Linked DNA regions of Anaeromyxobacter diazotrophicus. Each later gene encodes a partner of the first gene's protein in a complex. Links are inferred from orthologs where the notes say so. Each region holds a gene or a part of one and is shown on either strand. Other genes may lie near its edges.

Region 1 (3,161 bases):
GGAGCCCTGCGTGGACGGGAACGTGGCGCGGGTGCTGGCGCGCCTCGGCTGCGTCGAGGGCGCGCCGGAGGCTCCGGCCACGCGGGCGCGGCTGTGGGCGCTCGCGGCGGAGCTCGTGCGCGGGCCGCGGCCGGGCGAGCTCAACCAGGCGCTCATGGACCTCGGCGCGACCGTCTGCGGGAAGGCGGCGCCGCGCTGCGCGCGCTGCCCGGTCGCCCCCTGCTGCGCGGCGCGCGCCCGCGGCCGGGAGCGCGAGCTGCCGCCGGCGCGGGCGCGCCGGGCGCCGCGCCGGCTCGAGGTGGCGTGCGCGGTCGTCGTGCAGGGCGGCCGGCTGCTGCTCGAGCGCCGGCCGCCGGGCGGCCTCTTCGGGGGGCTTTGGGAGCTGCCCGGGGCGGAGGTCGCACCTGGGGCGACCGCGCCCGCCGCTCTCGCGGAAGCCCTGGCGCTGCGGGGGTTGCGGGTGAGGGTGGGGAAAGAGCTGGCGCGCGTGGAGCGGGTGCTGACGCACCGGCGCCTGGCGCTCACGGCCTTTCGCGGCAGCGTCGCGCGGCTGCCGCCTCCGGGGGGGCAGCTCCGGCTGGCCGCGCCCGAGGAGCTGCCGGCGCTCGCGCTCTCCGCGGCGACCCGGGCCCTGGTGGAGGCGCTGCCGGCGAGCGGCCGTCCCGCCGCGCGCCGCAGAATTCGTGAGGAAGAATGAAGATCGCGCTTGGCGCCGGGCCGCGGTGCGAGTACCTTGCGCGCCGCCGGAAGAAGCGCGCGAATCCCTGCTTGACAGCAGGCGGTGGAACCGTATAATTCGCGCCCCTTCGACGGATGGGTCTGTCGATGTTCACGGGCGCCCCACTGCAGCGAGCGGGGCGTTTTCATTGAAGGAAGCTCTTTCAAGCATGCCGACGATCAGCCAGCTGGTGCGCCAGGGCCGCGAGCAGCTCCAGGTGAAGAAGAAGGCGCCCGCGCTTCGCGAGTCGCCGCAGAAGCGCGGCGTGTGCACGCGCGTCTACACGACGACGCCGAAGAAGCCGAACTCGGCGCTCCGCAAGGTCGCCCGCGTCCGCCTCACCAACGGCTTCGAGGTGACGAGCTACATCCCCGGGGTCGGGCACAACCTGCAGGAGCACTCGGTGGTCCTCATCCGCGGGGGCCGCGTGAAGGACCTCCCGGGCGTGCGCTACCACATCATCCGCGGGACCCTCGACGCCGTCGGCGTGCAGGGCCGCAAGCAGAGCCGCTCCAAGTACGGCGCCAAGCGCCCCAGCTAATTTTTCCAAGGACCAGCCTCGATGCCTCGTCGTCGCGAAGTCGAGAAGCGGAAGATCCTCCCCGATCCCAAGTTCCAGGACCGGCTGGTGGCGAAGTTCGTCAACAACCTGATGCGGAAGGGCAACAAGTCCGTGGGTGAGCGGATCATCTACGGCGCCTTCGACCAGGTGGAGCAGAAGCTCAAGGACGACCCGCTCAAGATCTTCAAGAAGGCGCTCGACAACGTGAAGCCGGTGGTCGAGGTGAAGAGCCGCCGGGTCGGCGGCGCCACCTACCAGGTGCCGGTCGAGGTCCGCCAGGATCGCCGCACGGCGCTTGCCATGCGCTGGCTCATCGACTATTCGAAGGCGCGCGGCGAGAAGACGATGGTGGACAAGCTCGCCGGCGAGATCATGGACGCCGCCTCCAACCGCGGCAACGCCGTGAAGAAGCGCGAGGACACGCACAAGATGGCGGAGGCGAACAAGGCCTTCGCGCATTACCGCTGGTAGACGTGAAGAGCGGTGCGGCGGGCTCGGCTCGCCGCGGTCGGTACGCTGCTCTTTGACAGCTCGGAAGAGGTCGTCAACGCCGCGAGGCGACGAAGGTCCGCATTCAACGTCGCAAGGGAAGAGACCGAGAGACACATGGCCCGCACCACTCCGCTCGAGCGTTACCGCAACTTCGGCATCATGGCGCACATCGATGCCGGCAAGACGACCACGACCGAGCGGATCCTCTTCTACACGGGCGTCACCCACAAGATCGGCGAGGTCCATGAAGGCACGGCCGTCATGGACTGGATGGAGCAGGAGCGCGAGCGCGGCATCACCATCACCTCCGCCGCGACCACCGCCTTCTGGCGCGAGCACCGCCTCAACATCATCGACACCCCCGGCCACGTCGACTTCACCATCGAGGTGGAGCGCTCGCTCCGCGTCCTCGACGGCGCCTGCGCCGTGTTCGACGCGGTGAACGGCGTCGAGCCCCAGTCCGAGACGGTGTGGCGGCAGGCGGACAAGTACGAGGTCCCCCGCATCTGCTTCATCAACAAGATGGACCGCGTCGGCGCCGACTTCTTCATGTCGGTCGGCACCATCAAGGAGAAGCTCGGCGCGAAGCCGGTGCCGCTCCACCTCCCGATCGGCGCCGAGGACAAGTTCCGCGGCATGGTCGACCTCGTCAAGATGAAGGGCATCACCTTCGACGACGAGACGATGGGGGCGAAGTACCAGGAGATCGAGATCCCCGCCGAGCTGGTCGAGCAGGCGAAGGAGTACCGCGCCGCCCTCGAGGAGTCCGTCGCCGAGGTGGACGACGAGCTCATGGCGAAGTACCTCGACGGCCACTCGCTCACGAACGACGAGGTCAAGCGCGCCCTGCGCAAGGGTACCATCGGGCTCAAGTTCTTCCCGGTGCTGTGCGGCACCGCCTTCAAGAACAAGGGCGTGCAGCAGATCCTGGACGCCGTCGTCGACTACCTGCCGAGCCCGCTCGACGTCCCGCCGATCAAGGGCGTGAACCCGAAGGGCGTCCAGGTCGTCCGCGGCACCTCCGACTCCGAGCCGTTCGCCGCGCTGGCGTTCAAGCTCATGAACGACCCGTTCGTCGGCAACCTCACCTTCATCCGCGTCTACTCCGGCAAGCTCGAGGCCGGGTCGTACGTCTACAACGCGACCAAGGACAAGAAGGAGCGCGTCGGTCGCCTCCTCCAGATGCACGCCAACAAGCGCGAGGAGATCAAGGAAGTCCTCGCCGGCGACATCGCGGCCGCGGTCGGCCTGCGCTCCTCCACCACCGGCGACACGCTCTGCACCGAGGACGAGCCGGTCATCCTGGAGCAGATGGTGTTCCCGGAGCCGGTCATCTCGGTCGCCGTCGAGCCGAAGACCAAGGGCGACTCCGACAAGATGGGCCTCGCC
Region 2 (3,152 bases), on another replicon or contig:
ACCCGGCGACGGGTCCCCGTTTCGTTTCCGGGCTTCCGGGCAGGGCTCGCGCGCGGCGAGGCTAGTCGCCGTCGTCCTTCTTGCCGCCGGCGATGACCTGGAAGCGGGGCCGGCGGCGCGGGGGCGCCCGCAGCACGCCCGCCAGGATCGCGTCCCAGGGGACCGCGCAGTCGAGGCGGCGGCCGCGGAACGTGAGCGAGCAGCGCAGGCCCCAGTCGTCCATGAGCAGCTCCGGCGTGTCGCGGCCGACCACCAGGTTGAGGCGCACGAGCTGCTCCTCGCCCAGGTACTCCGGGAGCTCCACGCCGGGGGTGGCGGGGTTCACGATGATCGACTCCACCGCCTCGGCCGCCTGGCAGGCGGCCAGCATGTCGGCGTACCGGCGCTGCAGCGCGAAGAGCTGGAGTGCGCCCTCGGACCAGCCGGGGCAGGTCGGGGGGCAGGCCGCCTCCGGGGGGTGTTGGTGCTGAGCGTCCACGACGGAATGTTTACTACGGTTTCGCGCCGCGGTTCAGGGGAGCCTCGGCGTGGTACACGGTGCTCGGGGCGGGTGGCGGAACGGCAGACGCGCCGGACTTAGGATCCGGTGCCGCGAGGCGTGAGGGTTCGAGTCCCTCCCCGCCCATTTCCCTTGACCCGACGCGGCAGTGCACGTACCTACCGACCCGCCTTTTCCACCCCAGTCGCGAGAAAGAAGCCATGAAGATCGAGGTCGAAGCCCTCTCCCCCGTGGAGAAGAAGGTCACCGTCGAGGTGGACCCGGAGCGCGTCGCGGCGGAGCTCGATCGCGCCTACGCCTCCCTGGGCCGGCGCGTGAAGCTGCGCGGCTTCCGCGCGGGGAAGGTGCCGCGCAAGGTGCTGGAGCGGAACTTCAAGGACGAGGTGGAGCGCGACGTGGTGGAGAAGCTCGTCTCGGCGACCTTCTCCGACGCGGTCCGCGAGCACGCCCTCGAGGCGGTCGCCCCCCCGCGCGTCGACGTGGCCGAGGAGGGTCTGCAGCAGGCGCAGCCGTTCCGGTTCACGGCCCGGGTCGAGGTGAAGCCCAAGCTCGAGCCGAAGGACTACCAGCAGCTCGAGGTCTCGCGCCGGCCGGTCGAGGTGACCGACGCGATGGTGGCGGAGGAGCTCGGCAAGCTGCAGGAGAGCCTGGCGCAGCTCGTCCCGGTGGAGGGGCGCGCGGAGGCGCAGGCGGCCGACTACGCGACCATCGACTTCGAGGGGACCATCGACGGCCAGCCCTTCGAGGGCAACCGCGCCGAGGGCGTCACCGCGCGCGTCGACCCCGGCGAGTTCCTGGAGGGCTTCCTGCCCCAGCTGGCCGGGAAGAAGCTCGGCGAGACGACGGAGCTCGACCAGGCGTTCCCGGCGGACTACCGCGTCGCGCAGCTGCGCGGGAAGACGGCGCACTTCGTCGTCACCCTCAAGGGCCTCAAGGTCCGGCAGCTCCCCGCCCTGGACGACGAGCTGGCGAAGGACGCGGGTGTGGAGGGCGCCGACACGCTCGAGAAGCTGCGCGCGCGCGTCCGCGAGGACCTCGAGAAGCGCGAGAAGCGGCGCTCGGAGTCGGAGCTCAAGGACGCGCTGGTGAAGGCGGCGCTGGCGAAGAACGACTTCGAGGTGCCGCCGGCGCTGGTGGAACGCGCCATCGACGCGATGATCCAGGGCGCCGCCGACCGCTTCGCGCGCCAGGGGCTCGACTTCCGGCAGATGGGCCTCGACGTGCCGCGCATCCGGGCCGACCTGCGCGAGCAGGCGCTGCTCCAGGTGAAGGGCGCGCTGCTGCTCGAGGCGATCGCCGACCGCGAGAAGATCGAGGTCACCGACGACGACGTGCAGGCCGAGATCGCGCGCACCGCGACCGAGCTCAACCTGCCGCTCGCGCGCGTCCAGCAGGAGCTGCGGGGCGGCGAGGGCCGCCGGGCCCTCCAGAGCCGCGTCCGGGAGGACAAGGCGCTTGCCTTCCTGACCTCCTCCGCTAACTTCAAGTAGTCGCAGGAACCGCCGCGAAACGGCGAGGGAGAAACCCATGCCTTACATCCCCATGCCGTACGTGGTGGAGCAGACGCACCGGGGTGAGCGCAGCTACGACATCTACTCGCGCCTGCTGAAGGACCGGATCGTCTTCCTGGGCACGCCCGTCGACGACGACGTGGCGAACGTCATCATCGCCCAGCTCCTGTTCCTCGAGTCGGAGGACCCGGACAAGGACATCTCGCTCTACATCAACAGCCCGGGGGGGTCGGTGACCGCCGGCCTCGCGATCTACGACACCATGCAGTACGTGAAGCCCCAGGTGTCCACCATCTGCCTCGGGCAGGCGGCCTCCATGGGCGCCTTCCTGCTCGCCGGCGGCGCGCACGGCAAGCGGTTCGCGGTGCCGAACGCGCGCATCATGATCCACCAGCTCTCGGGCGGCTTCCAGGGGCAGGGCACGGACATCGAGATCCACGCCCGCGAGGCGCTGCGGCTCAAGCAGCGGCTGAACGAGATCCTGGCCCGCCACACCGGGCAGCCGATCGAGCGCATCGAGAAGGACACCGAGCGCGACTACTTCATGGGCCCAGGTGAGGCGAAGGAGTACGGCCTGCTCGACGACGTGATCGTCCACCGGCACCGCGCCGGGCAAGCAGAGCCGAAGAAGCCTTAGTAGAATGAGGATCGGGGCCGCCGGTGGCCCCCCGGGCCACGCCAGGAGGCGCCTTTGGAGAAGCGCGAGACCCTCTGCTGCAGCTTCTGCGGGAAATCGCAGAAAGAGGTGAAGAAGCTCATCGCCGGCCCGACCGTCTACATCTGCGACGAGTGCATCGGGCTGTGCAACGACATCATCGCCGAGGAGATCGCGGGCGAGGAGAAGCGGGACCAGAAGGTCCGCATCCCGCGCCCGTCCGAGATCAAGGCGATCCTCGACGAGTACGTGATCGGCCAGGAGCGGGCGAAGAAGACGCTCGCCGTCGCCGTCCACAACCACTACAAGCGCATCGAGACGCGCATCAGCGTCGACGACGTCGAGCTGCAGAAGTCGAACATCCTGCTGCTCGGCCCGACCGGCTCCGGCAAGACGCTGCTCGCCCAGACGCTGGCCAAGATCCTGAACGTCCCGTTCACGATCGCGGACGCCACCTGCCTCACCGAGGCGGGCTACGTCGGCGAGG

What was found.
Region 2: the proteins of rpsG (region 1) and tig are in contact, whole or in part, in a crystal structure (PDB 3GTY), measured with the Thermotoga maritima proteins. The link is inferred for Anaeromyxobacter diazotrophicus from one-to-one orthologs. Residues at the interface, in WP_004081843.1 of Thermotoga maritima: Lys34, Lys52, Lys55, Glu59, Arg62, Gln63, Glu66, Asn67, Lys69, Val71, Arg95, Ala109, Lys110, Lys111, Gly112, Arg113, Pro114, Glu117, Glu121, Ile124, Ala125, Tyr127, Asn128, Asn129, Thr130, Gly131, Lys135, Asp139, Arg142, Met143; in WP_004081061.1 of Thermotoga maritima: Glu122, Val124, Val129, Leu130, Tyr133, Glu188, Gly259, Ile262, Tyr263, Glu266, Ser270, Glu273, Gln274, Glu277, Arg308, Gln311, Ile312, Ser315, Tyr316, Glu325, Arg329, Arg336, Leu363, Phe366, Trp367, Arg373, Leu377, Arg381, Leu384, Glu387.

What each region holds. Positions count from the first base shown.
Region 1 is NZ_BJTG01000007.1:193,651-196,811, forward strand. Bases 163-3,015 are described here. They hold rpsG (30S ribosomal protein S7), read left to right. Parts: upstream 163-1,280; coding sequence 1,281-1,751; downstream 1,752-3,015. Other genes in these bases: mutY (A/G-specific adenine glycosylase), read left to right, coding at 163-697; rpsL (30S ribosomal protein S12), read left to right, coding at 888-1,259; fusA (elongation factor G), read left to right, coding at 1,887-3,015. Also shown: more of mutY, read left to right, coding at 1-162; more of fusA, read left to right, coding at 3,016-3,161.
Region 2 is NZ_BJTG01000002.1:39,165-42,316, forward strand. What follows is about bases 1-2,844. They hold tig (trigger factor), read left to right. Parts: upstream 1-699; coding sequence 700-1,989; downstream 1,990-2,844. Other genes in these bases: HWY08_RS03215 (hypothetical protein), read right to left, coding at 62-478; clpP (ATP-dependent Clp endopeptidase proteolytic subunit ClpP), read left to right, coding at 2,027-2,647; clpX (ATP-dependent Clp protease ATP-binding subunit ClpX), read left to right, coding at 2,702-2,844. Outside these bases: more of clpX, read left to right, coding at 2,845-3,152. UniProt on the Bacillus subtilis protein: Involved in protein export. Acts as a chaperone by maintaining the newly synthesized protein in an open conformation. Functions as a peptidyl-prolyl cis-trans isomerase.